DNA from 2 places in the Streptomyces sp. NPDC104814 genome. Region 1 is predicted to be linked to the other one. Evidence: predicted binding sites of a transcription regulator. Region 1 holds the regulator's gene; the other holds the start of a gene.
What was found. Region 1 encodes HspR, which represses chaperone genes until heat shock. Its sites were predicted from a motif close to TTGAGNNNNNNNNNCTCAA; they were not measured.
Positions count from the first base shown of each region.

Region 1 (14,416 bases):
GGGCGGTCAGCCCGCGCAGCTCCTCCTCCTTGTCGGCGAGGTCGCGGCGCAGCTTGTCCAGGCGCTCACGGGAGGCGACGTCCGTCTCCTTGCCGAGTGCCAGCTCCTCCATCTTCAGCCGGTCGACGGCGCGCTGGAGCTCGTCGATCTCGACCGGCGAGGAGTCGATCTCCATGCGCAGCCGGGAGGCCGCCTCGTCGACCAGGTCGATGGCCTTGTCGGGCAGGAAGCGGGAGGTGATGTACCGGTCGGACAGGGTGGCCGCGGCCACCAGCGCGCTGTCGGCGATCTGCACCTTGTGGTGCGCCTCGTAGCGGCCCTTGAGTCCGCGCAGGATGGCGATGGTGTCCTCGACGCTCGGCTCGGCGACCAGCACCTGCTGGAAGCGGCGCTCGAGCGCGGGGTCCTTCTCGATGCGCTCGCGGTACTCGTCGAGCGTGGTCGCGCCGACCATGCGCAGCTCACCGCGGGCCAGCATCGGCTTGAGCATGTTGCCGGCGTCCATCGCGGAGTCGCCGCCGGCGCCCGCGCCCACGACGGTGTGCAGCTCGTCGATGAAGGTGATGATCTGCCCGTCGGAGTCCTTGATCTCCGCCAGGACGGTCTTCAGCCGCTCCTCGAACTCACCCCGGTACTTCGCACCCGCGACCATCGCGCCCAGGTCGAGCGCGACGAGCCGCTTGTCCTTGAGCGACTCCGGCACGTCGCCCTTCACGATCCGCTGGGCGAGCCCCTCGACGACGGCGGTCTTGCCGACGCCGGGTTCGCCGATGAGGACGGGGTTGTTCTTGGTGCGGCGGCTGAGCACCTGCACCACCCGCCGGATCTCGGTGTCCCGCCCGATGACCGGGTCGAGCTTGCCCTCGCGGGCGGCCGCGGTGAAGTCCGTGCCGAACTTCTCCAGCGCCTTGTACGACCCCTCGGGGTCCGCGGTGGTCACGCGACGCCCTCCCCTCGCCTTGCGGAACGCTTCCTGAAGCTTGCCGGCCGTGGCGCCCTGCCGTGTGAGCACCTCGCCGGCCCGGCCGCCCTTCGCGGCGATGCCGATGAGCAGGTGCTCGGTGGACAGGTACTCGTCGCCCAGCTCCTCGGCCCTGGCCTGGGCGTCGGCGATGACGGCGAGCAGCTCGCGGTTGGGCTGCGGCGGCGCGACGGTGGAGCCGGTCACGCTGGGCAGGGACGCGAGCACCTTCTCGGTCCCCGAGCGCACGGCGGCCTGGTCGGCGTCGACGGCGGCCAGCAGATCGACGATGTTCTCGTTCTCCTGCCCCTGGAGCAGCGCGAGGAGCAGGTGGGCAGGGGTGAGGTCCGGGTGTCCCTCGGTCACGGCCCGGTTGCCGGCGGCGTTGATCGCGTCCCGGCTCCGGTTGGTCAGCTCGGCGTCCACGTTCGCTTCTCTCCTCCTGGGCGTGCTGGGGTCAGCCGTCTCCCCGTACTGACTCGGTCAACGTGCACAAAGTTGAGTCTATTCCACTCAAGCTTGGGAGGGGAGGGGTGACAGTCGGCGGCCCGGCGGCACTGCGGGTAGGTTCCGTCCCATGACCGCGTACCCCCAGGACCCGGGCGCACCGGACGAGCCGTATCTCGCCTTCTGGCGGGAGCGGCACCTGTGCACCCTGACGACGCTGCGCCCCGACGGCACCCCGCACGTCGTTCCCGTCGGAGTGACCTACGACCCCGAGGCGCGGCTGGCCCGGGTGATCACGAACAAGGCGAGCGCGAAGGCGGGGCATGTGCGGGCCGCCGGCCCGGAGGGCGCACGGGTCGCCGTCTGCCAGGTCGCGGGGCGGCGCTGGGCCACGCTGGAGGGGCGGGCGTTCGTCCGCTCGGAGGCCGACCGTGTCGCGGAGGCGGAGCGGCGCTACGCGGAACGCTACGAGCGCGTGCCGTCGCCGAACCCCTCACGCGTGGTGATCGAGATCGAGCTGGACCGGGCCATGGGCCGGGGATGAACGGCGCGTACGCGCACAAACTGCAGCGGGGTCACCGTGTTCAGGTCACGGTGACGCCGCTGCGGGGGGAAGCACCTGAGCGATCTGTTACGACGGGGGAATCGCGTCAGGCACTGCGGGGGGTGGCCGAGATGGTCCGCACGTCGGAGATGTCCGGCTCCGACAGCCGGTGGTCGCGCTGGTCGAGATTCACAAAGATCATTCCGTACCGGATGGCACAGCGCACAGGCTGCGGCGCCCCCCGAGGCCGCCGCAGACACCGGTACGCCCGCACGTCGCCCTCGTCGTCGCGCGTGACGACCACCGGCTCACCGAACACGGTCACCATCAGCGAATCCCCGTTGTGGGGGATGGCGGTGACCAGATCGATGAAGTGCCAGCCGGATCGGTACGCGGTGGCCATTTCCCGTCGGAAGGAACGGTCGTCAGGTGGAGTCGCCATCATCTGCCCCCAGCACCGTCTGCCGTAGCCACGGACTCGGAGGACACCGCCACCGCCGGCCACTTACTGTCCGCTCGATCGTCGCCCTTCGTACCGGCGTGGCCACCCAGAGCTCCGAGGGCCACAACGGCGGAGAAGGTGGCGACAAGTATCGAGCGAAGCACTCTTTTCCCCATAGTCGGCTTCGTCCTCACTTGAAGGTCCCCTCTTCCCCCGTCGAGTACGACGATGGCTCATTCAGGCACGTCATGGCCACACAATCGGTGCATCATGTTCCTGCATGTTCAGGACCCTGGGGGGTGGAGATTTGATGTCGAATCGGTCCAATACGGCACATCCCCATGCGGCGAACGAGCTCTGCGAGGAGGGTAGCCGCCTTTACGCCGGTGCCCTGCGCGAAGGCCGTATCTCCCGCTCGGAGGCGGAACCCGCCCCTTGCCTGATGGAGTTCGCCCTGCTCCACCCCGATCCCGACGACCCGGACTGGCTCCGTCCGGTCCCCCCGGCGCTTGCGCTCGCGCAGCGTCTGCTGCCCATCGAGCGGGAGATCGCGGAGCGCCGGCGGTGGGCAATCGAACTGTCCGATGCTTTTGAGCCGTTCATGGCCCTGAACGGGCAGATGGCCTCGGCCACCCACTCCATCACCGTGCTGGAAGGCAGCGACCGGATCAACGCGGCGCTCGACCTGGCCACCGCCCAGTGCCAGGCCGAAATGCTCACGGTGCAGCCCAGCAACCGCTTCACCGAGCGCACCATCCGCCAGGGGCTGGACCGTGACACCGCCCTGGTCGACCGCGGCGTGCGGATCCGGACCCTCTACCAGCACACGGTGCGCTTCAACCTGGAGCAGCTCGCCTACGTGGGGCAGCTCGCCAACGGCAAGGTGGAGTACCGCACGATCGACGAGCTGGTCGAGCGCCTCATCATCTGCGACGAGTCCGTCGCGTTCATCCCGGCCCGGGACGACCAGCAAGTGGCCCTGGAACTACGCAACCCGGCACTCGTCCGCTACCTGATCAAGGTCTTCGAGTTCATGTGGAACCGTGCCGTCGCGCTGAGCGCCGGCGCGCCCTACGAGACGGCCCCCGACGGGATCACGGAGATCCAGCACTCCATCGCCAAACTGCTCGTGGAGGGTCACGTCGACGAGGCCATCGCCCGCCGCCTCGGCATGAACGTGCGCACCTGCCGGGCGCACATCGCCAAGCTGGCCGCCGCCCTCGGCAGCGGCAGCCGCGCCCAACTCGGCTATCTGATCGCGCAGTCCGGGATCCTGAACAAGGACGAGTGAGGCGGCGCGGACCGGCCGGCTCACCGGGCCGTCGGGGATTCCTGGCACGGAAAGGTCAGGTGCGCCGGGGTGTCCAGGCCCACCTGGGCGATGCGCACGCCGAGTTGGGTACGGCTGGCCGCGCCGAGCGTCTCCGACAGGCGGGCGATGTGGGCCCGGCACGTGCGGACGCTGATGCCGAGGCGCTCGGCGATCACCGCGTCCTGATGCCCCTCCGCGAGCAGCGCCGCGATGGACTTCTCGCGGTGCGAGATGCCCTCGATACCGCTGTCGGGGATGGGCGCGTTCAGCGGGACGCCCAGGCGCCACAGCCGCTCGAAGACCGTGACCAGGTAGGAGATCAGGGCCGGGTGGCGCAGTTCGAGGGCCATCGTGCGCTCGGCGTTCGCCGGGATGAACGCCACCGTGCGGTCGAAGAGGATCAGCCGGTCCACGACCTCGTCGAGCGTGCGCGCCTGCACAGCGTCGCCCATCAGCTCCAGATACGTCAGCAGCCCCTGCCCGTGCCGCGCCACATGGTTGTACAGGTCCCGCATGCGCACACCCCGGCCGCGCAGCGCCAGCGCCCGGTGCAGCCCCTCGGACAGCTCGTGCTCGCGGCGGATGCCGCCCGGCTGCACGGTCAGCACCTCGGTCGTGCACGCCTGCGTCGCCTCGTCCATCGCCGCCTGGATGCGCGCGAGGCCGTCCAGCACCCGGATCGCGCTGCCCTCACCCGCTCCGGCCCCCGCCGCGGGCGTACGGCCGCCGAGACCGGCGTACCACTCGACGGCCGCCACCGCCGCGCCCACCCGGCGCTGGCTCTCGGCGACCTCGTCGTACACGCCGCGCAGCAGCCGGGTCATGACCTCCTGCGGCGCCGTCGGCACCAGCCAGTCCATGTCGTCCGGGTCGGGGTGCAGCAGCGCCAGGTCGAGCAGGCAGGGCACCTGCTCGGCGTCCCGGCGGGGCACCCGGCCGCGCCGCACCGCCCGGGAGTACACCCGGTCCCCGGCCGCGCACAGTCGGCCGGCACCGTGCGGGTGCTCATCCGTCCCGTGCCCGGTCATCGCCCACTCCACCCCCGGTTCACGCCTCTTCGCAGCGCAACTATGCGCGGACGGAGCGTGCGGTGCAACACGGCTCGAACGCGCGTGACCGCGGGAAACCACCGGTTCGTACCGCTATCTCCCGCCCTCCGCGTCCTCGGTCCACCGGACCGCGCCGGCCGGGCCTCTCCCCTTCGGCGCGATGCGGCCCGACAATGCCGGACATGGTCCGTGCAGGGCGTACGACACCGGCGTGCCCGCTGATCGCAGCCGTCCGGGCGGCAGCGCTCGTCCTGGCCGCCATCGTGGCCGCGAGCGGATGCGACGCGTCCACGGGTGCGCCGCCGAGTGCCTCCGCCCGCCCCTCCTCGCGCGTTTCGGGCGAGCACCGCGACGGACACCTGGTCTTCACGGTGCTCTCCCTGCGGTGCGGGCTGACCGCGGTGGCCGGCACGCACAGCGAGGCCCAGCCGGACGGGCAGTTCTGCACCGCGCGGCTGCGGGTGCGCAATGCCGACCCCGCCTTCCACACCTACGTCGCCGCCGGGCAGCGGCTGGTGAGCGCGGACGGGGCCCGCACTCGGCCCGACTCCTTCGCGATGGCGGTGCGCCGCCAGCACGAGCGGGTCGAGATCGGCGGCCACGACCTCATCGAGATCGAGGTCTGGTACGACGTCCCGAAGCGGGCGCGGGTCACGGGGCTGCGGGTGGCCGGCGACCGGGACCCGGACGGCTACCTCAGCGGTGCGACGGTCCCGCACGCCCCGGACGGCGTGTTCGTGCCCATGACCCCGGTCACCGGACCGTGAGCGCTGCGCCACGGCCGGTCCGCCGACGTGTCCGGCCGATTCGCCGGGGCCGATTCGCGGCGGCCGATTCGCTGGGGCTAATTCGCTGGGGCCGCCTCGTGGGGCGCTACTTCAGCCCGATCGAGGCGCACGCCGACGCGTACTTCGAGGTGCAGATCTCCGACGCCTTGTAGATGCCGTCCTTGACGACCGTGCTCTTGATGTTGCTCTTGGTCAGCGCGACCACGCTGACCAGCTGGGCCGGAACGTTCTTCTGCGTGGGGCTGTCGACGCTGTCGCCGGCGAGCGCGTCGAACTGGATGTCCCTGCCCTGCACCTTGGCCACGGCCATCTCCGCGGCGGCCTCCGCCTCCGTCGGGTAGGGCTTGTACACGCTCATGTACTGGTCGCCGGCCACGATCCGCTGCACCGCGTCCAGTTCGGCGTCCTGCCCGGTGATCGGCGGCAGGGTGGAGACACCGGCCGCCTTGAGGGCCTTGATGATGCCGCCGACCATGGCGTCGTTGGCGGAGTAGACACCGGCGATCTTCTTGGCGCCGATCGCGGCGATGGCCTCGGCCATGTTGGTCTGGGCGTTCTTCGGGTCCCAGTCCTTGGTGTCGTAGGACTTGGCGATCGTCACCTTGCCGCTCAGCTCGCTCAGCGCGCCCCGCTTGAACTGGGCCGCGTTCGGGTCGGTCGGCGAGCCGTTCATCATGACGATCCGGTCGGCGGTGCCGGCGCCCTCGCCGAGGGCGTCCAGCAGGGTGCGGCCCTGCACCTCGCCGACCAGTTCGTTGTCGAAGGAGACGTAGGCGTCGATCGGGCCCTCGGCGAGACGGTCGTAGGCGATGACGGGGATGCCCGCGTCCTTCGCCTTCTTCACCTCGTCGGCGATCGCGTGCGAGTCGACCGCGTCCAGCAGGATGACGTCGACCTTGTCGTCGATCATCTGCTGCATCTGGGTCGCCTGCCGGGCCGCGTCCTGCTCGGCGTTGGCGTACTCCACCTTGCCCTGGTTGCGGGTGAGGGAGGCGACCTTCGCGGCGATGATGGGGTGGTCGAACTTCTCGTACCGGGAGTTGACCTTCTCCGGCAGGAGCAGGCCCACCGTGACGTCGTCGCCCTTGGTGGGGCTCGCGGTGCCGCCGCCGCCCGTCGAGTTCAGCATGCTGCAGCCGGCGAGCGGGAGGATCAGCGTGGATGCGGCCACGGACAGGGCGGTACGGCGCATGCGGGGGCTCACTTCGGGTGCGGTACGAAACGCGGGTGCAGCGGCACGACCCACGTGACTGAAAAGCCAACGCGGGACCGCCACCTTGCGTCAAGACCGGCCACCTAACGAGATAGCAACATCACCCTCCGCTTGGTGCGTGAAGACGGGGAGAACACCCGCCCATTCACCACCAAACACCCTTTACCGACTCTTCACGAGCGGGTGTTCACCTTCCCCGGATCAGCACAGATGACCGAACGATATCGGCCAGCGTGAGGGCACCTCCGCCGTCTTCCCGGGGCCCGCCGTCGCCCCACCGCGCGCGGCCGGCACCCGGCACGACGCACGCGAAGGGCCCGGAGGCGGATCGCCTCCGGGCCCTTCGCGCGGTGCGCTGAACGTCCGCTAGTCCTTGGCCTTCTTGGGCCGCCACACGACCAGTGCGCTGGTCTGCTGGACCTCCTGGTAGGGGACCAGGTCGCGGCGGTAGGAGGCGTGGACGGCTGCCTCGCGCTGCTGCATCGCCGCCGCCGCGCCCTCCAGGGCCGCCTGCATCTCCGCGACGCGGGACTGCAACGCGGCGACCTGGTTCTCCAGTTCGATGATGCGCTTGATGCCGGCCAGGTTGATGCCCTCGTCCTGCGACAACTGCTGCACCTGGCGGAGCAGTTCGATGTCACGGGCCGAGTAGCGCCGCCCCCGGCCCGCGGTGCGGTCCGGGGAGACCAGGCCCAGGCGGTCGTACTGGCGCAGCGTCTGCGGGTGGAGGCCGGAGAGCTGGGCCGCCACCGAGATGACGTAGACCGGGGTGTCCTCCGTCAGTTCATACGGATTACGTCGACGGCCGTCCATCCCACTCAAGCTCCCTTCGCGGCCTCGAACAGCTCCGCCCGCGGATCCTGGTCCGCGGTCGCCTCGCGATACGCCTCGAGCGCGTCACGAGCCTTCCCCGACAGGTCCTTGGGAACACTCACCTCCACCGTGACCAGGAGGTCGCCGCGGCTGCCGTCCTTGCGGACCGCGCCCTTGCCGCGGGCGCGCATCGTGCGGCCGTTGGGCGTGCCGGGCGGCAGCTTCAGCGTGACCGGCGGGCCGCCCAGGGTCGGGACCCTGACCTCCCCGCCGAGCGCCGCCTCCGCGAACGTCACCGGCACGGTGACCGTGAGGTTGTCGTCCTTGCGGCCGAACACCGGGTGGGCGCCGACGTGGACGACGACATAGAGGTCACCGGCCGGACCGCCGCGCTCGCCGGGGGCGCCCTTGCCGCGCAGCCGGATCCGCTGCCCGTCCGAGACGCCGGCCGGGATGCGGACCTGCATGGTGCGGGAGGACTTCGCCCGGCCGCTGCCGTGGCAGACCTCGCAGGGGTGCTCCGCGATCAGGCCCCGGCCCTTGCAGTCCGGGCAGGGGTCCGTCAGCGAGAAGCCGCCGCCGGAGCCGCGCGCCACCTGTCCCGTGCCGACGCAGGTCGGGCACACGCGCGGTGTGCCGTTCTTGTCGCCGGTGCCGGAACAGGCCTTGCACGGCGCCTGGGAGGACATCCGCAGCGGGACCGTGGCGCCCTCGATGGCCTCGGTGAAGCTCAGCGTGACCTCGGACTCGATGTCCTGGCCGCGCCGGGGCTGGGTCCGCGTCCCCGCGGCACCGCCCCGGTTGAACAGGCCCCCGAAGACGTCACCGAGTCCTCCGCCGAAGCTGCCTCCGCCCTGGGCGCCGCCTCCGAAGAGATCGCCCAGGTCGAAGTTGAAGGAGCCGCCGCCCGCGCCCGGCCCCGGCCGGAAGCCGCCGTTGCCGAACAGGGTGCGGGCCTCGTCGTACTCCTTGCGCTTCTTGGGGTCGCCGAGCACGTCGTTGGCCTCGGAGATCTCCTTGAAGCGCTCCTCGGCCTTGGCGTTGCCCTTGTTGGCGTCCGGGTGGAACTCGCGGGCGAGCTTCCGGTACGCCTTCTTGATCTCGGCCTCGGTGGCGTCCTTGGGGACGCCGAGGACCTTGTAGTAGTCCTTCTCGATGAAGTCCTTGGTGCTCATCCCCGACGTGCCCCCTTTCCGGTGATCCCCATGGTGTGTGCGACGTCAGCCCTCGTCCGGGCCACCGTTCTCCTTGTCGTCGGCCGCCTTGTCCTCGGCGCCCTCCGTCTTCGCGCCCTGCGCGCCGGGCTGCGGCTCGGCGACGGCCACCCGCGCGGGGCGGATGGTGCGCTCGCCGATGCGGTACCCGGGCTGCAGGATCGCCACGCAGGTCGTCTCGGTGACGTCCGGCGCGTAGGAGTGCATCAGGGCCTCGTGGATCGTCGGGTCGAAGGGCTCGCCCTCCTTGCCGAACTGCTGCAGGCCCATCTTGGCCGCGACGGTCTCCAGCGACTCGGCGACCGACTTGAAGCCGCCGACCAGCTCGCCGTGCTCCCGCGCGCGCCCGATGTCGTCGAGCACGGGCAGCAGTTCGGTCAGGAGGTTCGCGATGGCGACCTCCTTGACCGCGATGCGGTCCCGCTCGACCCGGCGGCGGTAGTTCTGGAACTCGGCCTGGAGGCGCTGGAGGTCCGCCGTGCGCTCGTCGAGCGCCTTGCGTGCCTGGTCCAGCTGGGCCAGCAGACCCGCGTCCTCGTTCCCGTCCCCGGCCGGGGCCGCCCCCTCCTCGGAGGAGGCGGCCTTCGGCTCGGCGTCGTCAGGGGTGGCGCCGGAGGGGACGTCGGGCTTCTCTTCAAAACCCGGGGTCTCCTCCGTCATTACGCGGCCCCGTCCTTGCGCTCGTCGTCCACGATCTCGGCGTCCACGACGTCGTCGTCGGCGGCCTTGGCACCACCGGCGGCACCGTCCTCGGGGCCACCGGCGGCCTGGGCGCCCTGGGCGTCGGCGTACAGCGCCTGGCCGAGCTTCTGCGAGACGGCCGCGACCTTCTCCGTGGCGGAGCGGATCTCGGCGGTGTCCTCGCCCTTGAGCTTCTCCTTCAGCTCGGCGACGGCCTCCTCGACCTCGGTCTTGACCTCGCCGGGGACCTTGTCCTCGTTGTCCTTGAGGAACTTCTCCGTCTGGTAGACCAGCTGCTCGCCCTGGTTGCGGGCCTCGGCGGCCTCGCGACGCTTGTGGTCCTCCTCCGCGTAGCGCTCGGCCTCCTCACGCATGCGGTCGACCTCGTCCTTCGGCAGCGAGGAGCCGCCGGTGACGGTCATCTTCTGCTCCTTGCCGGTGCCGAGGTCCTTCGCCGTGACGTGCATGATGCCGTTGGCGTCGATGTCGAAGGAGACCTCGATCTGCGGGACGCCACGCGGCGCCGGCGGCAGACCGGTCAGCTCGAACATGCCGAGCTTCTTGTTGTAGGCCGCGATCTCGCGCTCGCCCTGGTAGACCTGGATCTGCACCGACGGCTGGTTGTCCTCGGCCGTGGTGAAGATCTCCGAGCGCTTGGTCGGGATCGTGGTGTTGCGCTCGATGAGCTTGGTCATGATGCCGCCCTTGGTCTCGATGCCGAGGGACAGCGGGGTGACGTCGAGCAGCAGGACGTCCTTGACCTCGCCCTTGAGGACACCGGCCTGGAGCGAGGCGCCGATGGCGACGACCTCGTCCGGGTTCACACCCTTGTTGGCCTCCTTGCCGCCGGTCAGCTCCTTGACGAGCTCGGCGACGGCGGGCATACGGGTGGAGCCACCGACGAGGACGACGTGGTCGATCTCGTTGATGGAGATGCCGGCGTCCTTGATGACGTTGTGGAACGGCGTCTTGCAGCGCTCCAGCAGGTCGGCCGTCAGCTGCTGGAACTGGGCGCGCGTGAGCTTCTCGTCCAGGTGCAGCGGGCCCTCGGCGGACGCGGTGATGTAGGGCAGGTTGATCGAGGTCTCGGTGGAGGAGGACAGCTCGATCTTGGCCTTCTCGGCGGCCTCACGGAGGCGCTGCAGGGCCATCTTGTCCTTGGACAGGTCCACGCCGTGGCCGGACTGGAACTGCTTGACCAGGTAGTCGACGACGCGCTGGTCCCAGTCGTCACCACCGAGGTGGTTGTCACCGTTGGTGGCCTTCACCTCGACGACGCCGTCGCCGATCTCCAGCAGGGATACGTCGAAGGTGCCGCCACCGAGGTCGAAGACGAGGATCGTCTGGTCGTCCTTGTCGAGGCCGTAGGCCAGCGCGGCGGCGGTCGGCTCGTTGACGATGCGCAGGACGTTCAGACCGGCGATCTCACCGGCCTCCTTCGTCGCCTGACGCTCGGAGTCGTTGAAGTAGGCCGGGACGGTGATGACCGCGTCGGTCACCTTCTCGCCCAGGTAGGCCTCGGCGTCGCGCTTCAGCTTCTGCAGGATGAACGCGGAGATCTGCTGCGGGTTGAACGGCTTGCCGTCCAGCTCGATCTTCCAGTCCGTGCCCATGTGACGCTTGACCGAACGGATGGTCCGGTCCACGTTGGTGACGGCCTGGCGCTTGGCCACCTCGCCGACCAGCACCTCGCCGTTCTTGGCGAAGGCGACGACGGACGGCGTGGTCCTGGCGCCCTCGGCGTTGGTGATGACGGTGGGCTCGCCGCCCTCGAGGACCGAGACCACCGAGTTCGTCGTGCCCAGGTCGATGCCGACCGCACGTGCCATTGCGATTCCTCCAACTGACTTGAGTGGAACAGGCTCAAGTGTGCATGAGGCTCACGGCTCGGTCAACAGACCTGAGTCACTGGGACTCAACTCTTATCCGTTCCTTACACGCAACGGCGCTCTGACCTGCGACGATGGCGGACGTCGAGGTGGCTGCACCCGGGAAAAAGTCGGCCGGGCGGTCGCCGGATCATGCTGCCGGGGCGCCCGCGCCATGGTCTGCGGCCCCGCCCCGGGGCCGGGTCCCCGCCGGCGCGGCACCCGGTACACCGGCACCCGCAGCAGTGCGAGGACGACGACCAGCGCGCCGCCCGCCACCCACAGGGCGGCGCTCGGCCGCGCCCATCCGGCGTGCACCAGCACTCCCACGAGTACCCCGGCGGCCGAGGCCACGCCCAGGAGTACGGCGGTGCCCTGCGCGGTGAGTCCGAGCCGCCGCAGCCGGTGGCCGAGATGGTCGGGTCCGCCGCGCGCGAGCGCCCGTCCGGCCAGCCGGCGCGAGAAGGCGACGAGGACGACGTCGGCGGCGCCGAGCGCGACCAGCGGCCCGAGGACGGCGGCGGTGCCGGTCAGGTCGTAGCCCGACCGGGTGACCACGGCCGCCGAGGCCGGCAGGAAGCCGGTGAACAGCGAGCCGCAGGAGCCGAGGCCGATCCGGGCGGCCGGCCAGCCGTGCATGAGGAAGCCGGTCAGCGCGGCGGCGAGCACGCTCAGCAGCACCGCGAGCCCGTCCATCACCTCCGCTGCGGCACACGCCGCCACCCCGAAGGCGGTGAGCACCCCCACGGTCCCGGCGACGCCGTCGGCGTGGTCCAGCGAGCGGAAGGCGAGAGAGGCGGCGGCGATGAAGGCGACGCCCAGCATCCCGCCGAGCACGCCCGTCTCGTCGTACGGCACGACGAAGGCGGCTGCCACGGCCGTACCCACCAGCAGGAACCGGGTCTTCAGCCGCCAGACGTCGGCGGCCAGGCCCAGCGCGGCGACCGCGGCGCCCGCGACGAGCAGCTGGTCGTTGCCGTGGCCGAGCGGCGCGAGGCGGGTCCAGTTGCCGGCCGCGGCGACCAGGCAGGTGGCGAGCACCATGGCCGCCCCGCCGAGCAGCGGCACCGGCCGCGTGCGCCGGCGCCGGTCGACGAGCCCCAGGCGCAGGGCAGGCGTCCGGAGCGCTCCCGCGAGCAGGGCGGTGAGCAGCAGGGCGGCGGTGGCGGCGGCGATCCCGTAGAGCACGGATATAAGTTAGAGGTGAATGTACCAATTTGGTACGAATAACACGTTCGGATTGCGGCCGGCTTCGCCGGGGCCCCCGGTTTGCTGTGATCCTTTAAGGCAAGCCTCAGCGACACAGATCACCGAACGGCTGGCTACATTGCATCGGAAGATAGGGGTAGTCTCAGACGAACTGAATAAGTTACCGCTTAGTAATCTCCCTCGATTCACCCCTCGCAGGCCCGAGGAGCCCCCATGCAACTCGCCGCGATCATCGTGTCGCTGGCCCTGACCGTGGTCGGCGTCGCCCTGCTCGCCCGCGCCATCGGCCAGTTCGTCCGGTACTTCAAGCTGGGCCAGCCGGTCCCGGCGGGCAGCCGGACCGACAACCCCTACGCGCGCAGCGTGACCCTGGTGCGGGAGTTCCTCGGCCACACGCGCATGAACCGCTGGGGGATCATCGGCATCGCCCACTGGTTCGTGGCCATCGGCTTCCTGACGCTGCCGCCCACGATCATCAACGCCTACGGCCAGCTGTTCCAGGCCGACTGGACGCTGCCCGTGCTCGGCGGCTTCCTGCCGTACGAGATGTACATCGAGTTCATCGGCGCGATGACCACGCTCGGCATCGCGACGCTGATCGTCATCCGCCTGCTCAGCCTGCCCTCGCGCCCCGGCCGCAAGTCCCGCTTCGCGGGCTCCAAGATGGGCCAGGCGTACTTCGTCGAGTACGTCATCCTCGTCATCGGCCTCGCGATCTACGTGCTGCGCGCCCTCGAAGGCGCCCTGCACCACGTGGACCACTACGAGGCCGGCTACTTCGCCTCCTACCCGGTGATCCTGGCGCTGAAGGGCCTGAGCGTCTCCACGCTGCAGAACCTGGTCTACCTGTTCGCCATGATCAAGCTGGGCACGACCATGATCTGGATGATCACGGTCAGCCTCAACACCAACATGGGTGTGGCCTGGCACCGCTTCCTGGCGTTCCCGAACATCTGGTTCAAGCGCAACGCGACGGGTGAGACCGCGCTGGGCGCCCTGCAGCCGATGACGAGCGGCGGCAAGCCGATCAACTTCGAGGACCCGGGCGAGGACGACGTCTTCGGCGTCTCCCAGGTCGAGCAGTTCTCGTGGAAGGGCCTGCTGGACTTCTCCACCTGCACCGAGTGCGGCCGCTGCCAGTCGCAGTGCCCCGCCTGGAACACGGGCAAGCCGCTCTCCCCGAAGCTGCTGATCATGAGCCTGCGGGACCACGCCCACGCCAAGGCGCCGTACCTGCTCGCGGGCGGCGGCAAGACGATGGAGGGCGCGGAGAAGGCGTCCGAGGAGCAGCTCAAGGACGTCCCGGCGGCCGCGCTGGCCGAGGCCGAGCGTCCGCTCATCGGCACCGCCGAGGAGAACGGCGTCATCGACCCGGACGTCCTGTGGTCCTGCACCACCTGCGGCGCCTGCGTCGAGCAGTGCCCGGTGGACATCGAGCACGTCGACCACATCGTCGACATGCGCCGCTACCAGGTGATGATCGAGTCCGCGTTCCCGTCCGAGGCGGGCACGATGCTCAAGAACCTGGAGAAGAAGGGCAACCCCTGGGGCCTGGCGAAGAAGCAGCGCCTGGAATGGCTCAAGGAGGTCGACTTCGAGGTCCCGGTCGTCGGCAAGGACATCGAGGACCTGACCGAGGTCGAGTACCTGTACTGGGTCGGCTGCGCCGGCGCCCTCGAAGACCGCGCCAAGAAAACGACCAAGGCCTTCGCCGAGCTGCTGCACATCGCGGGCGTCAAGTTCGCGATCATGGGCGGCGACGAGAAGTGCACCGGTGACTCCGCCCGCCGCCTGGGCAACGAGCCCCTGTTCCAGGAGCTCGGCATGGAGAACGTGATGGCCCTGAACACGGCGTTCGGCGAGGAGCTGGACGAC
Region 1 is NZ_JBVJOL010000011.1:126,048-140,463, forward strand. It holds gene clpB (ATP-dependent chaperone ClpB) at 1-1,387, opposite strand, end outside; gene ACZ64A_RS30585 (pyridoxamine 5'-phosphate oxidase family protein) at 1,539-1,952, shown strand; gene ACZ64A_RS30590 (hypothetical protein) at 2,059-2,394, opposite strand; gene ACZ64A_RS30595 (helix-turn-helix transcriptional regulator) at 2,675-3,685, shown strand; gene ACZ64A_RS30600 (helix-turn-helix transcriptional regulator) at 3,706-4,734, opposite strand; gene ACZ64A_RS30605 (DUF4352 domain-containing protein) at 4,938-5,522, shown strand; gene ACZ64A_RS30610 (sugar ABC transporter substrate-binding protein) at 5,629-6,735, opposite strand; gene ACZ64A_RS30615 (heat shock protein transcriptional repressor HspR) at 7,123-7,569, opposite strand; gene dnaJ (molecular chaperone DnaJ) at 7,575-8,744, opposite strand; gene grpE (nucleotide exchange factor GrpE) at 8,790-9,443, opposite strand; gene dnaK (molecular chaperone DnaK) at 9,443-11,293, opposite strand; gene ACZ64A_RS30635 (MraY family glycosyltransferase) at 11,387-12,520, opposite strand; gene ACZ64A_RS30640 ((Fe-S)-binding protein) at 12,755-14,416, shown strand, end outside.

Region 2 (14,416 bases), on a different contig from region 1:
CGACGAGTATCTTCCGCATGCGGGGACGTCTCTCCTAGATGGACTTCTCGGGTCGGGGTGGACCCGTCGGTACCGGTGGGACTACTCGGGGGTTTCCTCGAGCGCGTGGGCCACGAGGGCGAGGAGCGTCTCGATGACCGAGATCCGGCGCCGCGCGTCCATGATCATGACAGGTATGTGCGGAGGAATCGTGAGGGCCTCGCGCACGTCCTCGGGCTCGAACCGCTCGGTGCCGTCGAAGTGGTTGACCGCGACGACGTACGGCAGCCCGCAGCTCTCGAAGTAGTCCAGCGCCGGGAAACAGTCCTTCAGCCGCCGGGTGTCGGCCAGCACGACGGCGCCGATCGCGCCGCGCACCAGGTCGTCCCACATGAACCAGAACCGCTGCTGCCCCGGCGTGCCGAACAGGTACAGCACCAGGTCGTCGTCGAGCGTGATCCGGCCGAAGTCCATGGCCACGGTGGTGGTCAGCTTGCCCGGTGTGGCCGTGAGGTCGTCGGTCTCCTGGCTCGCCTCGGTCATCAGCGCCTCGGTCTGCAGAGGTGTGATCTCCGAGACGGAGGTGACCAGCGTGGTCTTGCCGACGCCGAAGCCGCCCGCCACCACGATCTTCGTGGCGATGGGGGCACGGGTGCGGTCCGTCTGCCAGGACTTCAGCTCCTCGTCGGGCTCGGCGGCGCGGGCCGCCTCGGCGAACGGGGAGACGCCACGAGCGGCGTCAGAGACGACGGAGTCCACTCAGCACCCTTTCCAGCAGTGCGCGCTCCGGCCGGCCCGTGCCGTGGCCGGTGCCCGTTCCGTACACGCGGATCTTTCCCTGGTCCGCGAGGTCGCTCAGCAGGACGCGGACCACACCGAGCGGCATCTTCAGCAGCGCGGCGATCTCGGCCACCGTGCGCATACGGCGGCACAGTTCGACGATGGCCCGCATCTCCGGCATCACGCGGGTGGCGAGCGTACCCCCCGTCAGCTCCTTGCGCTCCTCCGGGGCGTCCAGCGCGGCCACGAACGTCTCGACGAGCAGGACGTGACCGAAGCGGGTGCGGCCGCCGGTGAGCGAGTAGGGGCGCACGCGGGCCGGTTTGCGGTCGCCGCCGCGCACCGGCAGCTGCGTCTTGGCGGCGTGGGACATGCTGCTCATCGCTCACTCCCGGTCGAGGAGGACTCCAGGGATTTGCGCAGTTCGCTGCGGAGTTCGGGGGTCAGCACGTGTCCGGCGCGGCCGACGAAGAGGGCCATGTGGTACGCCACGACGCTCATGTCGCACTCCGCCGAGCCGTGTACGCCGAGCAGCGAGCCGTCGCTGATCGACATCACGAACAGGCTGCCCTCCTCCATGGCGACCATCGTGTGCTTGACCGCGCCGCCGTCCATCAGCTTGGCCGCGCCGATGGTGAGGCTGCCGATGCCGGAGACGATGGTGGCGAGGTCGGCGGCGGAACCGCGGGGGCCGGCGGACCGGGTCGTCCGCCGGGCCTGCCGGGCCTCGACGTTGCGCTCCTGGTCGGAGGAGAGCAGCAGCAGGCCGTCGGAGGAGACCACGGCGACCGAGAGGATGCCGGGGACCTCCTCGACGAGGTTGCTCAACAGCCAGTGCAGGTTGCGGGCTTCACTGCTCAGACCGAAGGTACTGGGCGCGGTCAACTGCTTGCCTCCTCGACTGTGCCCCCCGTGGCGTCTGGTGTAGGTCGTCGCTCCGCGGGCTGCGCCGCGGGTGTCCTGGTCTGCCCGGTCTGCTCGGCGATCTCCGCCTGGGCGTCGCGGTAGCCGGCGGTGGCACCCTGGCGGAAGCCGCCGAGCCGCCTGCGCAGGGCTTCGGCGTCCACGGACTTGGTGCGGGGGCGCTCCGACTGGGCGGGGGCGGTGATCTTGGGGGTGCGCTTGGGCAGGCCCTTCGCGGTGTACTGGTCTTCCTCGTCCGCGATGCGCTCGTGTTCCGCCTCCGCCTCGCCCACTGCCTCGGCCTCGGCCTCGGGGGCCGGCGTGGGCTCGGACACGGGCTCCGGCGCGGGCTCGGGAGCGTTTTCGTCCGTCTTCGGGGACGGGATCAGCAGCTCCATCGTCATCTCGGCCGGGGACTCCACCGGCGGCGCGGGGTGCGCCACGGGCCTCTCGGCCGGCGTCGGCTCCGCGGGCTGCTCCGGCGCCTGTCCGTCGGCGGGCGCCGGCTGCCGGGCGGTGTCCTGCCCGGGCTCGCGCTCGTCGGCCTGCGCCTGCCCCTGCTCCCGTACCGCCTTCTCCGCCACCGCCTTCTCGGCCACCGCCTTCTCCGCGAGCGCGACCAGAAGGTCGCCGTCGCCGGTGCGGCCGTGGAGGACGTTGGAGTTGGCCTCGGCGTCGGCGCCCGGCAGGGAGAACGTCTGGGTGGTGCTCGCGGTGTGCGCGGGCGGAGCGACCGCGGCCGGCGGGGCGGCGGCCAGCAGCGCCTGCGGCAGGACGACGACCGCGGCCGTACCGCCCTGCTTCTGCTCGCGCAGCCGCACCCGCACGCCGTGCCGGTGGGCGAGGCGGGCCACGACGTAGAGGCCGAGGCCGAGGCCCTCCTCGCCCTCCTGGTCGTACGGCGTGTTCGGGTCGAAGGCGGTGAGGCGGGCGTTGAGCCGCTCCATCCGCTCGTCCGTCATGCCGATGCCCTCGTCCTGGACGGAGAGCATGACCTCGCCGCTCTCCAGCAGCCAGCCGGAGACCTCGACGGGCACGTCGGGCGGGGAGAACGCAGTGGCGTTCTCCATGAGTTCGGCCAGCAGGTGGGAGAGGTCGTCGGCGGCGAACCCGGCGACGTGCGCGTGCGGCGGGAGGGCCGCGATGCGGACGCGCTCGTAGCGCTCGATCTCGCTGACGGCGGCGCGGACGACGTCGACCAGCGGGACCGGGCCCGCGTGCTGCTGGACGTGCTCGGTGCCGGCGAGGACGAGGAGGTTCTCGCTGTGCCGGCGCATGACCGTGGCGAAGTGGTCGAGCTTGAACAGGGTGGCCAGGCGGTCGGGGTCCTGCTCGCGCTCCTCCAGGCCCTCGATGACGGCGAGCTGACGCTCGACCAGGCCGAGGGTGCGCAGGGCGAGGTTGACGAAGGTGGAGCCGATGCTGGTGCGCAGCCGGTCCAGCTGGGCGGCGGACTCGGCGAGTTCGGCGCGCAGTTCCTCGCGGGCGTCGGCCATCTTCTGCCGCTGGCCGACCAGGTGCTTGCGGTCGGACTCCAGGGTGGCGACGCGTTCGGCGAGGGCGGCGGCGTGCGCGTGCAGGGCGTTGACGGAGCGGACGACCTGGGCGAACTCGTCGTTGCGGCCGGTGAACGTCACCGGTTCCTGCGTGGCCGGGTCCTCGGCCTCGGCCAGCCGGGCGGAGCCGCGCCGCAGCACCGACAGGGGGCGGGTGAGGCTGCGGGCCATGGCGGTGGCGATGCCGACGGCGAGCAGGATCAGCGCACCGAGGATCGCGATGCGGATCTCCAGCGCGGTGACGTCGTCGTCGCGCAGCTGTTCCAGGGCCTTGGTGCGGTGCTCGTAGAGCGCTGACTCCGCGCCGCGCATCAGCTCGATCCGCGCGGACAGGGCCGCGTCGAGCTTGCGCGTGCTGGTGTCGAGCTCGCTGTCGTCCAGGGCGGGCTGGTCGGTGAGGCGGGCGAGGTACTTCTCGGCGGTGGTGGTCTCCGGTCCGGTGACGGTGGAGTCGTACGACGTCACCGCCTGCCGGGGCGCCGTCTCGTGGAAGCCGGCGAGGGCGGCGTCGGAGCGCAGCCGGGCCTGCTGGGCGGCGGCGGTGAGCGCGTCGCGCTGCTTGGCGGCGGACGAGGAGGAGTCCGAGCCGGTCTCGGGCAGGCCGGTGACCGGGTCGATGGTGTTCTGGGTGCCGCCGGGGACGTTCAGCGCGGCGAGCAGCAGGCCGCGGGTGGCGGCGGCCTGCTGGACGGCGGAGTCCAGCTCGGCGAGGGCGTAGGCACCGGAACCCGCGCGCGGCGGGCTCTGCTGGGCGAGCTGCTCGGTGAGCCGGTGCAGCTCGGTGATCGCGGCCGAGTACGCCTGGTGGGCCTCGAGGGCGCCGCTCTGCCCGGTCAGCGCGGCCCGGCGGACGGCTGCGATGCCGTCGAGGTCGGTGCGCAGGGCGGCGGGCAGGTCGGTGTCGGCGCGCAGTTCCGCGACCTGCCGGTCGACGCGGGCGCTGCGCTGCTCGTCGGGCGCCTTGGACTTGGGCCGGCCGGCGGCGACGTACGAGGTGACGTCGTCGCGTTCGTCGGCGAGGGCGTGGGCAAGGGTCAGCGCCTGCTGGGTCTGCCCGGCGAGGGTGACCAGGTCCTGGGTGTCCTTCAGCTGCCCGGAGGCGGCGATGACGGACGGGGCGCCGGCGCCCGCGATGGCGGCTGCCACCACCGCGACGGCGACGATCAGCCGATTGCGGACGTGGGTGGGGCGGCCCTTGCCGACGACGGGGGGCTGCGCGCCCCCTTCGGGGGCCGACTGCCTGCCTGTGCGCCGAGGCCGCATCTTCTGCACCGGTGCTCGCATTCCTGTACTCGTGTAGCCATGGGACCGGATGACACCCCGTCAATCGGCGCGTACGTCCGGTACGGTTCCCGACCCTCCCAGTGCCGGTGGGCAGCGGGCGGGCATCACCTGCCCCGCCACCCGAAGGAGTGAACATCGGGGATGAGTTGGCGGGCAAGTTCCTCTGGCGCGTGCAGCGCCCTTGCGCGGCGGGCCGGTTGGACGTCGGCGGCGCGCTTTGGCAGGATTCGCCGCCACGCCTCGGCGGAGTGAAGCATTCCACCCCAAAACCGGCGGCGCGGGGGCGCGGGTACGGTGAATCCGCGACGGTTGCCAGCCGTTCGCGGAGCATGTGAAGGGCTCGTGCAGACTGGCTGGATGCGTACGGAACTCGTCTCTGAACCCGGTGATCCGATCCGCCCCAACGAGGACTTCGCCGCCATCGGAGTACCCGCTTCCGGACAGGGCGGGTCGCTGGTCGTCCTGGACGGGGTGACCCCGCCCCGCAACGGGGACACGGGATGTCTGCATTCCGTCCCCTGGTACACGGCTCGCCTCGGCGGAGCGCTGACCGAACTGACCGTTTCGCTCCCGGATGTTCCCCTGGCGGAAGTCCTTGCCCGCGCCATCGCGCGCGCCTCCGCCACACACGCCCGGACCTGTGACCTTTCTCACCCGCGTACCCCCCAGGCAACCGTGGTGGTGGCGCGGTGGTCCGCAGCCGTCGTCGAGTACCTGGTGCTGTCCGATTCCGCCCTGCTGGTGCAGTCCCCGGCGGGTGCGGTGACAGCGGTCCTCGACGACCGGCTGGCCCGGCTGCCGCGGGCCGCGCTGGCCACGGACGAGATGATCGACGCGCACCTGCGCAACAAGGAGGGCGGCTTCTTCACGGCGGCGGCCGACCCCTCGGTCGCCGGCCGGGCGGTCACCGGCTCCCTGCCGCGCGAGGAGGTGACCGCGCTGGCCGCGCTGACGGACGGGGCGACGCGCTGGGTGGAGAAGTTCGGCGAGGGCGACTGGGCGGACTGCCTCCGGCTGATCCAGAAGGAGGGCGCGCAGGCCCTGGTGGCCCGCGTCCGGTCCCTGGAACGCGCGGACGCGCAGGCCCGCGCCCGTCTGGGCCGCAACAAGACCCACGACGACGCGACGGTGGTCTACGCGGAGTGGTGACCCACGGCCGCGCCGCCGGCGACCTAGGAGGGGGTGGCCGTCACTTCTCCATGCCGCGGTTCAACTGGTGCAGCAGCCGGGCCAGTTCGGCCACCTCGCGGCGGTTCCAGTGGGCGAGCTTGCTGACGTAGCGGGCGCGGCGGGCGTCGCGGACGCTGCTCACCCGGCGGTGGCCCTCCTCGGTGAGGTGGACCAGCCACGCGCGGCCGTCGGCCGGGTCGGGCTCGCGCGCCACCAGGCCCAGCTCCTCCAGGGCCCGCAGCTGGCGGGACATGGTGGCCTTGCCGACGCCGATGTAGGCGGCCAGTTCGGTGGCGCGCTGCCGGCCGCACTCGTCCAGCCGGACCAGCAGGCCGTAGGCGGCCGACTCCAGGTCCGGGTGGACCTCGCGGGCCATCTCGCCCTGGCTGGCGCGGGCCCGGCGCAGGAAAACGGTCAGCTCGCGTTCCAGCGCCAGGAACTCCTGGTCCACACCACTCGGCATCGCCTCGGGTTCGCCCCGATGCTCCGCGCCGTTCGCGTCCTCGTGCACGTCAGTCCCCTGATCCGGTTTCCCGATCCTGAAAGTTTCCGCCAGGCGCACACCATCGCCGCAGCTTGGTCAGTATTTCGCAGGGCTAGACCAACGGCAGCGTCCGCACCCCTTCCCTCTGTGCGGTCTACGTGCGTAGCTTCTTGTACCAGGCCCACGGCTGGCATGCCCACGCCAGTCAGATTCGGGCCACCCTGTGCAGCACGTCGTCCAGCGTTCCCCACCGACGCCCTCGGAGGCACGTCATGCCCGTGCACAGACCCCGTTCCGCACACCGCCGACTGCTCGCCGCGCTCGCTGCGGCCGGCCTCGCGGTGCTCTCCCTCGCCCTGCCCGCGTCCGCCCGGTCAGCCGACGTCCCCACGCGCGGCTCCGCCCACATGGGCATGGGCGTGATCGCCCACGACGGCCAGGGCGGCACGCCCAGCACCGGTGACGCCACCCAGACGGAAGGCGTCGACGTCTCCGGCTACCAGGGCAACGTCGCCTGGTCCACGCTGTGGAGCAGCGGCGTGCAGTGGTCCTACGTCAAGGCCACCGAGGGGACGTACTACACGAACCCCTCCTTCGCGCAGCAGTACAACGGCTCCTACAACGTCGGCATGATCCGCGGCTCGTACCACTTCGCGACACCCGACACCACGGGTGGCGCCACCCAGGCCAACTACTTCGTCGACCACGGCGGCGGCTGGTCCCGCGACGGCAAGACCCTGCCCGGCGCCCTCGACATCGAGTGGAACCCGTACGGCGCCGCCTGCTACGGCAAGACGCAGAGCGGCATGGTCAGCTGGATCCGTGACTTCCTGAACCAGTACAAGGCCCGTACGGGCCGCGACGCCGTCATCTACACGGCGACCAGCTGGTGGACCCAGTGCACCGGCAACTACGGCGGCTTCGCCACCACCAACCCGCTGTGGATCGCCCGGTACTCCACCGATCCGGGCACGCTGCCGGCCGGCTGGGCGTACTACACGATGTGGCAGTACACGTCGTCCGGACCGACGGTCGGTGACCACGACAAGTTCAACGGCGCCTACGACCGGCTCCAGGCCCTGGCCCTCGGCTGACGCCCCGCTACCCGCCCCGCCGACGGCCTTCGGGACGCCGGCGGGGCGCACGTCGGACACGGGCGGCCTCGGGCACCGGCGCGGAGATGCGGGGGCCGCCTTCCGGGCACCGGCTCGGGGATGCGAGGCCCGGGACGGCCGGCGCCACTGGGCCCCGGGGCGGTCCCAGGCGCTGGGGACGCGGCGCCGGCGCCGGGGCGGTCGCCGCCACTGGGTGCCCGGACGGGCCGCGGCGCTGGGGGCGCGGCGGTCGGCGGCCGGGGCCGGTCTGAGGGGGGCGGCGCGGCTGTGCGGACCTGACCGCGGCCCGCCACGGCTGTGGACGGGGACGGGCCCCGGGTCTCCCTCACGGGACCCGGGGCCCTCCCTCGTCCGGCGGCGTCCGTCACGCCGCCACCGGAACCTCCGGCGCCGCCTCGCTCGTGGCGGGTGCGAGCGCCAGCTCCAGGACCTGGCGCACGTCGGTCACGGCGTGGACGTCCAGCTTGTCCAGCACCTCGGCCGGGACGTCGTCCAGGTCGGGTTCGTTGCGCTTGGGGATGATCACGGTGGTCACCCCGGCGCGGTGGGCGGCGAGCAGCTTCTGCTTCACACCGCCGATGGGCAGCACCCGGCCGGTCAGCGACACCTCGCCGGTCATCGCCACGTCGGTGCGGACCAGACGGCCGGAGAGCAGGGATGCCAGGGCCGTCGTCATGGTGATGCCGGCGCTCGGGCCGTCCTTGGGGACCGCGCCCGCCGGGAAGTGGATGTGCACACCCCGGTCCTTCAGATCGCCGACGGGCAGCTCCAGTTCGGCACCGTGGCTGCGCAGGAAGCTCAGCGCGATCTGCGCGGACTCCTTCATCACGTCGCCGAGCTGACCGGTGAGGGTCAGTCCGGCCGCACCGGTCTCCGGGTCGGCGAGGGACGCCTCGACGTAGAGGACGTCACCGCCGGCGCCGGTGACCGCGAGACCGGTCGCCACACCGGGGACGGCGGTGCGGCGCTCGGCCGGGTCCTGGGCGGACTCGGGCACGTGGTGCGGTCGGCCGATCAGGTCGCGCAGGTCCTGCGCGGTGACCGTGAACGGCAGCGCGCGCTCGCCCAGTTCGTGCTGCGCGGCCACCTTGCGCAGCAGACGGGCGATGGAGCGCTCCAGGGTGCGCACCCCGGCCTCGCGGGTGTACTCGCCGGCCAGCTTGCGCAGGGCGTCCTCGTCGAGGGTGACCTCGTCCTTGCTCAGGCCGGACCGCTCCAGCTGCCGCGGCAGCAGGTGGTCGCGGGCGATGACGACCTTCTCGTCCTCGGTGTAGCCGTCGAGGCGGACGATGTCCATGCGGTCGGCGAGCGCCTCCGGGATGGCTTCCAGGACGTTGGCGGTGGCCAGGAACACCACGTCCGACAGGTCGAGTTCGACCTCCAGGTAGTGGTCGCGGAACGTGTGGTTCTGCGCCGGGTCGAGGACCTCAAGCAGGGCCGCCGCCGGGTCGCCCCGGAAGTCCGAGCCCACCTTGTCGATCTCGTCGAGCAGGACCACCGGATTCATCGAGCCGGCCTCCTTGACGGCCCGCACGATCCGGCCGGGCAGCGCGCCGACGTACGTGCGGCGGTGACCGCGGATCTCGGCCTCGTCGCGCACACCGCCGAGGGCGACGCGGACGAACTTGCGGCCCATGGCGTGGGCCACCGACTCGCCGAGGCTCGTCTTTCCCACGCCCGGCGGCCCCACCAGGGCGAGCACGGCACCGCCGCGGCGGCCTCCGACGACACCCAGGCCGCGATCGGCGCGGCGCTTGCGCACGGCGAGGTACTCGGTGATGCGTTCCTTGACGTCGTTCAGCCCGGCGTGCTCGGCGTCCAGGACGGCCTTGGCGCCCTGGATGTCGTAGGCGTCCTCGGTGCGCTCGTTCCACGGCATCTCCAGGACCGTGTCGAGCCAGGTGCGGATCCAGGAGCCCTCGGGCGAGGCGTCGGAGGCGCGCTCCAGCTTGTCGACCTCCTTGAGGGCGGCCTCGCGGACCTTCTCGGGGAGGTCGGCGGCCTCGACGCGGGCGCGGTAGTCGTCGGACTCCTCGCCCTCCGTCTCCCCGTTCAGCTCACGCAGTTCCTTGCGGACGGCCTCCAGCTGGCGGCGCAGCAGGAACTCCCGCTGCTGCTTGTCGACGCCTTCCTGGACGTCCTTGGCGATGGTCTCGGCGACATCCTGCTCGGCGAGGTGGTCACGCAGCTGCTGGGTGGCGAGCTTGAGGCGGGCGACCGGGTCGGCGGTCTCGAGCAGCTCCACCTTCTGCGCGGTGGTGAGGAAGGGCGAGTAGCCGGAGTTGTCGGCGAGGGCGGACACGTCGTCGATGGCCTGGACACGGTCGACGACCTGCCAGGCACCGCGCTTCTTCAGCCAGGAGGTGGCGAGGGCCTTGTACTCCTTGACCAGTTCCTGCACGTGTCCCGGCACGGGGTCCGGCTGTGTCTCGTCGAGCCGCGTGCCCTCGACCCACAGCGCCGCACCCGGGCCGGTGGTGCCGGCGCCGATCCGGACGCGGCCGCGGCCGCGGATCAGGGCGCCGGGGTCGCCGTCGGCCAGCCGGCCGACCTGCTCGACGGTGCCGAGGACACCGGTGCTCGCGTAGGTCCCGTCGATGCGTGGCACGAGCAGGACCTGGGGCTTTCCGGCCTGGGAGCCGGCGGCGGCCTGCGCGGCCTCCACGGCGGCGCGGACCTCGGAGTCGCTCAGGTCCAGCGGAACCACCATCCCGGGCAGCACGACCTCGTCGTCGAGCGGCAGCACAGGGAGGGTGAGCGATGCGGACGTCGAAGCCATGATCTCCCTTTCGGCAGTCAAGTTGAGTTGTACCGACTCAATGCTTGGGCAGCGCGGGATGTTCCCAGACGGATGTTCGCTGTGAGCGATCAAGGAACCGGAGGGGAAGCGGCGGGGATGCGACGGGGAGATGGCGGGCAGAAATGTAATAACTGAAACCTGCTGGCGAGTATTACTCTGCATCCGGGTAAGAGGTGCGGGGACGGGATACGGCGGGGACAAGGAGGCGACCGGGGTGTCGGACACGATCGTGCGGGCCTGGGTGCAGGGGTGGGTCGTCTCGCGGGGCGCGGCCCCGCCGGTGGACGAGGGCTGGGGCTGGACCATCGACGTCGGACGGCCGGACCACGTCGGCCGCCATGTGTTCGCCGGGGTCGGCGACGCCGTGCAGGAGGCCGTCGTCCGCAAGGTGGCGGACGCGGTGACCGGGGCGGGCGTGCAGCTGAAGGCGTTCCGGGATCCGGCCGAGGCCGGCGGCTGGCTCGGCGCCGGCTGGGGGGTCGACCCGGAACCGGGCTGGCTGATGTCCGTCCCGCTCACGGGTTCCGCGGCCCCGCCCGCCGTCCCGGACGGCTACCGCTTGCGCACCTGGACACGGGGCGGCGTGCTCCGCGCCCTCGTCACGGCGCCGGACGGCTCCTGGGCGGCGAGCGGGCAGATCGCGCCGACCGGCCGCACCGCGGTGGCGGACATGATCGAGACCTCGCCGGAGCACCGGCGGCGTGGGCTGGGCACGCTGGTGATGCGCACCCTCCAGCGGGGTGCGGCCGACGCGGGCGCGCGCACGAGCGTACTGGCCGGGACTCCGGACGGGCGGGCGCTGTACGAGACGCTGGGATGGCGGGTGGTGGCACCGCTGACCAGCGCGCGACGCCTGGCGGACTGAGCGACGGCACGGCACGGGGCTGCGCAGTCCGTCACCCACCCGCGTGCGCCACCCGCGTGCGCCGCCCGCGGGCTCGCGCCGGGCCGCCGCCGCTGCTGGGCCGTCTCAGATGCGGCGCCGGCCGCCGTGCGGTGCGGGCGCCGTCCAGCGGCGCAGGCGGGGCCAGGTGGTGATGCCGATGGTCAGCGCCATCGCGTGTCCCCAGCTGGTGAGCGGATCGTAGGAGCTCAGCAGGTCCTGGCCGATGATCAGCGCGACCCAGGCCAGCAGCGGCCAGCGCAGCCAGGGGGTCAGCAGCCCGGCCAGCGCGCCCACCCCCGCGGCGACGCCGAAGCTGATGCCGTAGTCGAGGCGGTGCAGCGAGGTGTCCGGCAGATGGCCGGTGGCCACCGCGACCCCGACCGGCACCTCGGTCGCCAGCGTCGCCAGCACGTGCCCGCACAGGAAGACACCGGCCGTGCGCAGACCGCCGATGCGCCGCTCCAGCGCACTCAGCACGAGCAGGAAACCGAGCGTGTACGGCGAGAACACCCCGCCGGCGATCCACAGCGCACTGCCGACGAGCACCAGCACGGGGTGCCGCGCCAGGTGCGCGACGTCCGTGCTGGACCCCTGCTGCAGCGCCTGCACCACCGCGGGGTCGGCGTACGCGGCGACCAGCGAGGTGACGGCGAGGACCGCGGCGTAGGCGAAGGTGAAGGGGGTCGCCCGGGGAGAGGGCAGCCACTGCCAGGGGCGAACCGCCGGTGGCAGCAGCCGCGAGGGCCGTACCGCCCGCAGCCGGTCACGGGGAGCCGGGGCGGCCTTCGCCGCATCGGCGAGTGGCTCGACGTGTGTCCGCGGGCCTCTGCGCCGGGGCTGGCCGGGCATGCCGTCCAGCAGTTGCGCGAGGCCCGGCAGATCGGCCGGAAGGGGCGCGTCGGCGGGTGCGGTGTCGACCCTCGCAGTGCGTTCCACAGTGAGGAGCTCCTTCCGTCACGGCCCACCTTTCGGGTCCCGACTGCCCGCTGTCTGTGATCCACGCCACGCGTGACCGGATTCTCAGCAACCTCTCAATGTTCTTACGCGTCCGCCGGCCGCCGGCGCTCCAGGGGCGCGGGAGCGCACGGACGCCTCGCCGATCACGCCGTCGCAGGTAATTCCGGTTCCCGCAAAGCCGCGTTCATGCAGGATGGGGTCCATGTCCACGACGTACGACAGTCCCGAGGTCCTGGACCGCCGCGAGGGTCCCTACGGCGAGGTCGTGCTGCGGCGGCACGGCGAGCTGCTGCAGATCATCGCCAACGGCTGCTTCCTGATGGACACCTCCGACGGCCGCAGCGAGCGGCTGCTGGTCGACGCGGCGCTGGAAGCCCTCGGCGACCGCACCGCGCCGCACGTGCTGATCGGCGGTCTCGGTGTCGGCTTCTCGCTGGCCCATGCGGCTGCGAATTCACGGTGGGGCCGGATCACCGTGGTGGAAAGGGAATCCGCCGTCATCGACTGGCACCGCACCGGTCCGCTCGGCGGACTCTCCGGCGAGGCACTGGCCGATCCGCGCACCGAGATCGTGCACGACGACCTGGTGGACTACGTCAATGAGACATCCGCCACGTTCGACGCGCTGTGCCTGGACATCGACAACGGCCCCGGCTGGACCGTCACGGAAGGCAACGACGGACTGTACTCACCGGCCGGACTGGCAAGCTGCGTACGGGTGTTGAGGCCCGGCGGGGTGCTCGCGGTGTGGTCGGCCCAGCCGTCTCCGGATTTCGAAGAAACCTTGGGGAATGTCGGGTTCCAGCAGGTGCGTACGGAAGAGATCCCCGTTGCCCGAGGCGTTCCCGACGTCGTGCACCTCGGGATCCGACCTGAATAGCAAAGCCGTGGTGACTCCCCGTACGCTGCTTCCCTGACGCCGATCATTCAAGCGTCAATCGCAGTCACGCGCAGACCGAGGGATCACCCCACTGATTCCGGAAAGCACACTTCAGGGGCGGGCGATGGAGCAGACACACACCTCCCAGAGCGGCACGACGGCGAGCCCCGGCGCGCAGCGGCGGGTCCTGGTCGTCGAGGACGATCCGACGATCGTCGACGCCATCGCGGCCCGCCTGCGCGCCGAGGGATTCCTCGTGCAAACCGCGGGTGACGGCCCGGCGGCCGTCGACACCGCCGAGGCCTGGCAGCCCGATCTGCTGATCCTCGACATCATGCTGCCCGGCTTCGACGGGCTCGAGGTCTGCCGGCGGGTGCAGGCACAGCGGCCGGTCCCGGTGCTGATGCTCACCGCCCGCGACGACGAGACCGACATGCTGGTCGGGCTGGGCGTCGGGGCCGACGACTACATGACCAAGCCGTTCTCGATGCGGGAGCTGGCCGCACGCGTGCACGTGCTGCTGCGCCGGGTGGAGCGGGCCGCGCTGGCCGCCGCCACGCCGCGCAGCGGTGTGATGCGCCTGGGCGAGCTGGAGATCGACCACGCGCAGCGCCGGGTCCGGGTGAAGTCGGAGGACGTGCATCTGACGCCCACCGAGTTCGACCTGCTGGTGTGCCTGGCGAACACCCCGCGCGCGGTGCTCTCCCGGGAGCAGCTGCTGGCGGAGGTGTGGGACTGGGCGGACGCCTCCGGCACCCGCACGGTCGACAGCCACATCAAGGCGCTGCGCCGGAAGATCGGCGCCGAGCGGATCCGTACCGTGCACGGTGTGGGCTACGCGCTGGAGACGCCGGCGCCATGAGCGACGGGCGGCCGGCCGCACGACGCCGTCCCAGGGAGCCCTGGGGCGGCGTTCGCCCGTTCTCGATCAAGACCAAGCTGGGTGCGCTGGTCGTCATCGCGGTGCTGATCACCACGGGACTGATGATGATCGCCATGCGCACCCGCACGGAGCTGCGCTTCATCACGGTCTTCTCCATGATCGCCACCTTGCTGATCACCCAGTTCGTGGCGCACTCGCTGACCGCGCCGCTGGACGAGATGAACACCGTGGCCCGGTCCATCTCGCAGGGCGACTACACGCGCCGGGTGCGCGAGAGCCGCTGGGACGAGCTGGGCGACCTCGCCCAGACGATCAATGTGATGGCGGACGAGCTGGAGGCGCAGGACCGCCAGCGCAAGGAGCTGGTGGCGAACGTCTCGCACGAGCTGCGCACCCCCATCGCGGGCCTGCGCGCGGTGCTGGAGAACATCGTCGACGGCGTCACCGAGGCCGATCCCGAGACCATGCGCACGGCCCTGAAGCAGACCGAGCGGCTGGGCCGGCTGGTGGAGACGCTGCTGGACCTGTCCCGGCTGGACAACGGCGTCGTACCGCTGAAGAAACGTCGCTTCGAGGTGTGGCCGTATCTGTCCGGCGTGCTGAAGGAGGCCAACATGGTCGCCTCGGCGCGCGCGGGCATCGCCTCCGGCTCCGGCAGCCACACCCGCGCCGACGTCCATCTGCACCTGGACGTCTTCCCGAGCGACCTGACCGCACACGCCGACCCGGAGCGCATCCA
Region 2 is NZ_JBVJOL010000003.1:329,635-344,050, reverse strand. It holds gene ACZ64A_RS14690 (styrene monooxygenase/indole monooxygenase family protein) at 1-19, opposite strand, end outside; gene ACZ64A_RS14685 (GTP-binding protein) at 82-738, opposite strand; gene ACZ64A_RS14680 (DUF742 domain-containing protein) at 719-1,141, opposite strand; gene ACZ64A_RS14675 (roadblock/LC7 domain-containing protein) at 1,138-1,644, opposite strand; gene ACZ64A_RS14670 (nitrate- and nitrite sensing domain-containing protein) at 1,641-4,481, opposite strand; gene ACZ64A_RS14665 (protein phosphatase 2C domain-containing protein) at 4,860-5,651, shown strand; gene ACZ64A_RS14660 (MarR family winged helix-turn-helix transcriptional regulator) at 5,692-6,183, opposite strand; gene ACZ64A_RS14655 (lysozyme) at 6,429-7,250, shown strand; gene lon (endopeptidase La) at 7,636-10,050, opposite strand; gene ACZ64A_RS14645 (GNAT family N-acetyltransferase) at 10,286-10,936, shown strand; gene ACZ64A_RS14640 (rhomboid-like protein) at 11,042-11,893, opposite strand; gene ACZ64A_RS14635 (spermine/spermidine synthase domain-containing protein) at 12,117-12,794, shown strand; gene ACZ64A_RS14630 (response regulator transcription factor) at 12,919-13,656, shown strand; gene ACZ64A_RS14625 (sensor histidine kinase) at 13,653-14,416, shown strand, end outside.
Region 2: the regulator HspR is predicted to act here: its motif matches at 10,073-10,091, upstream of lon (endopeptidase La).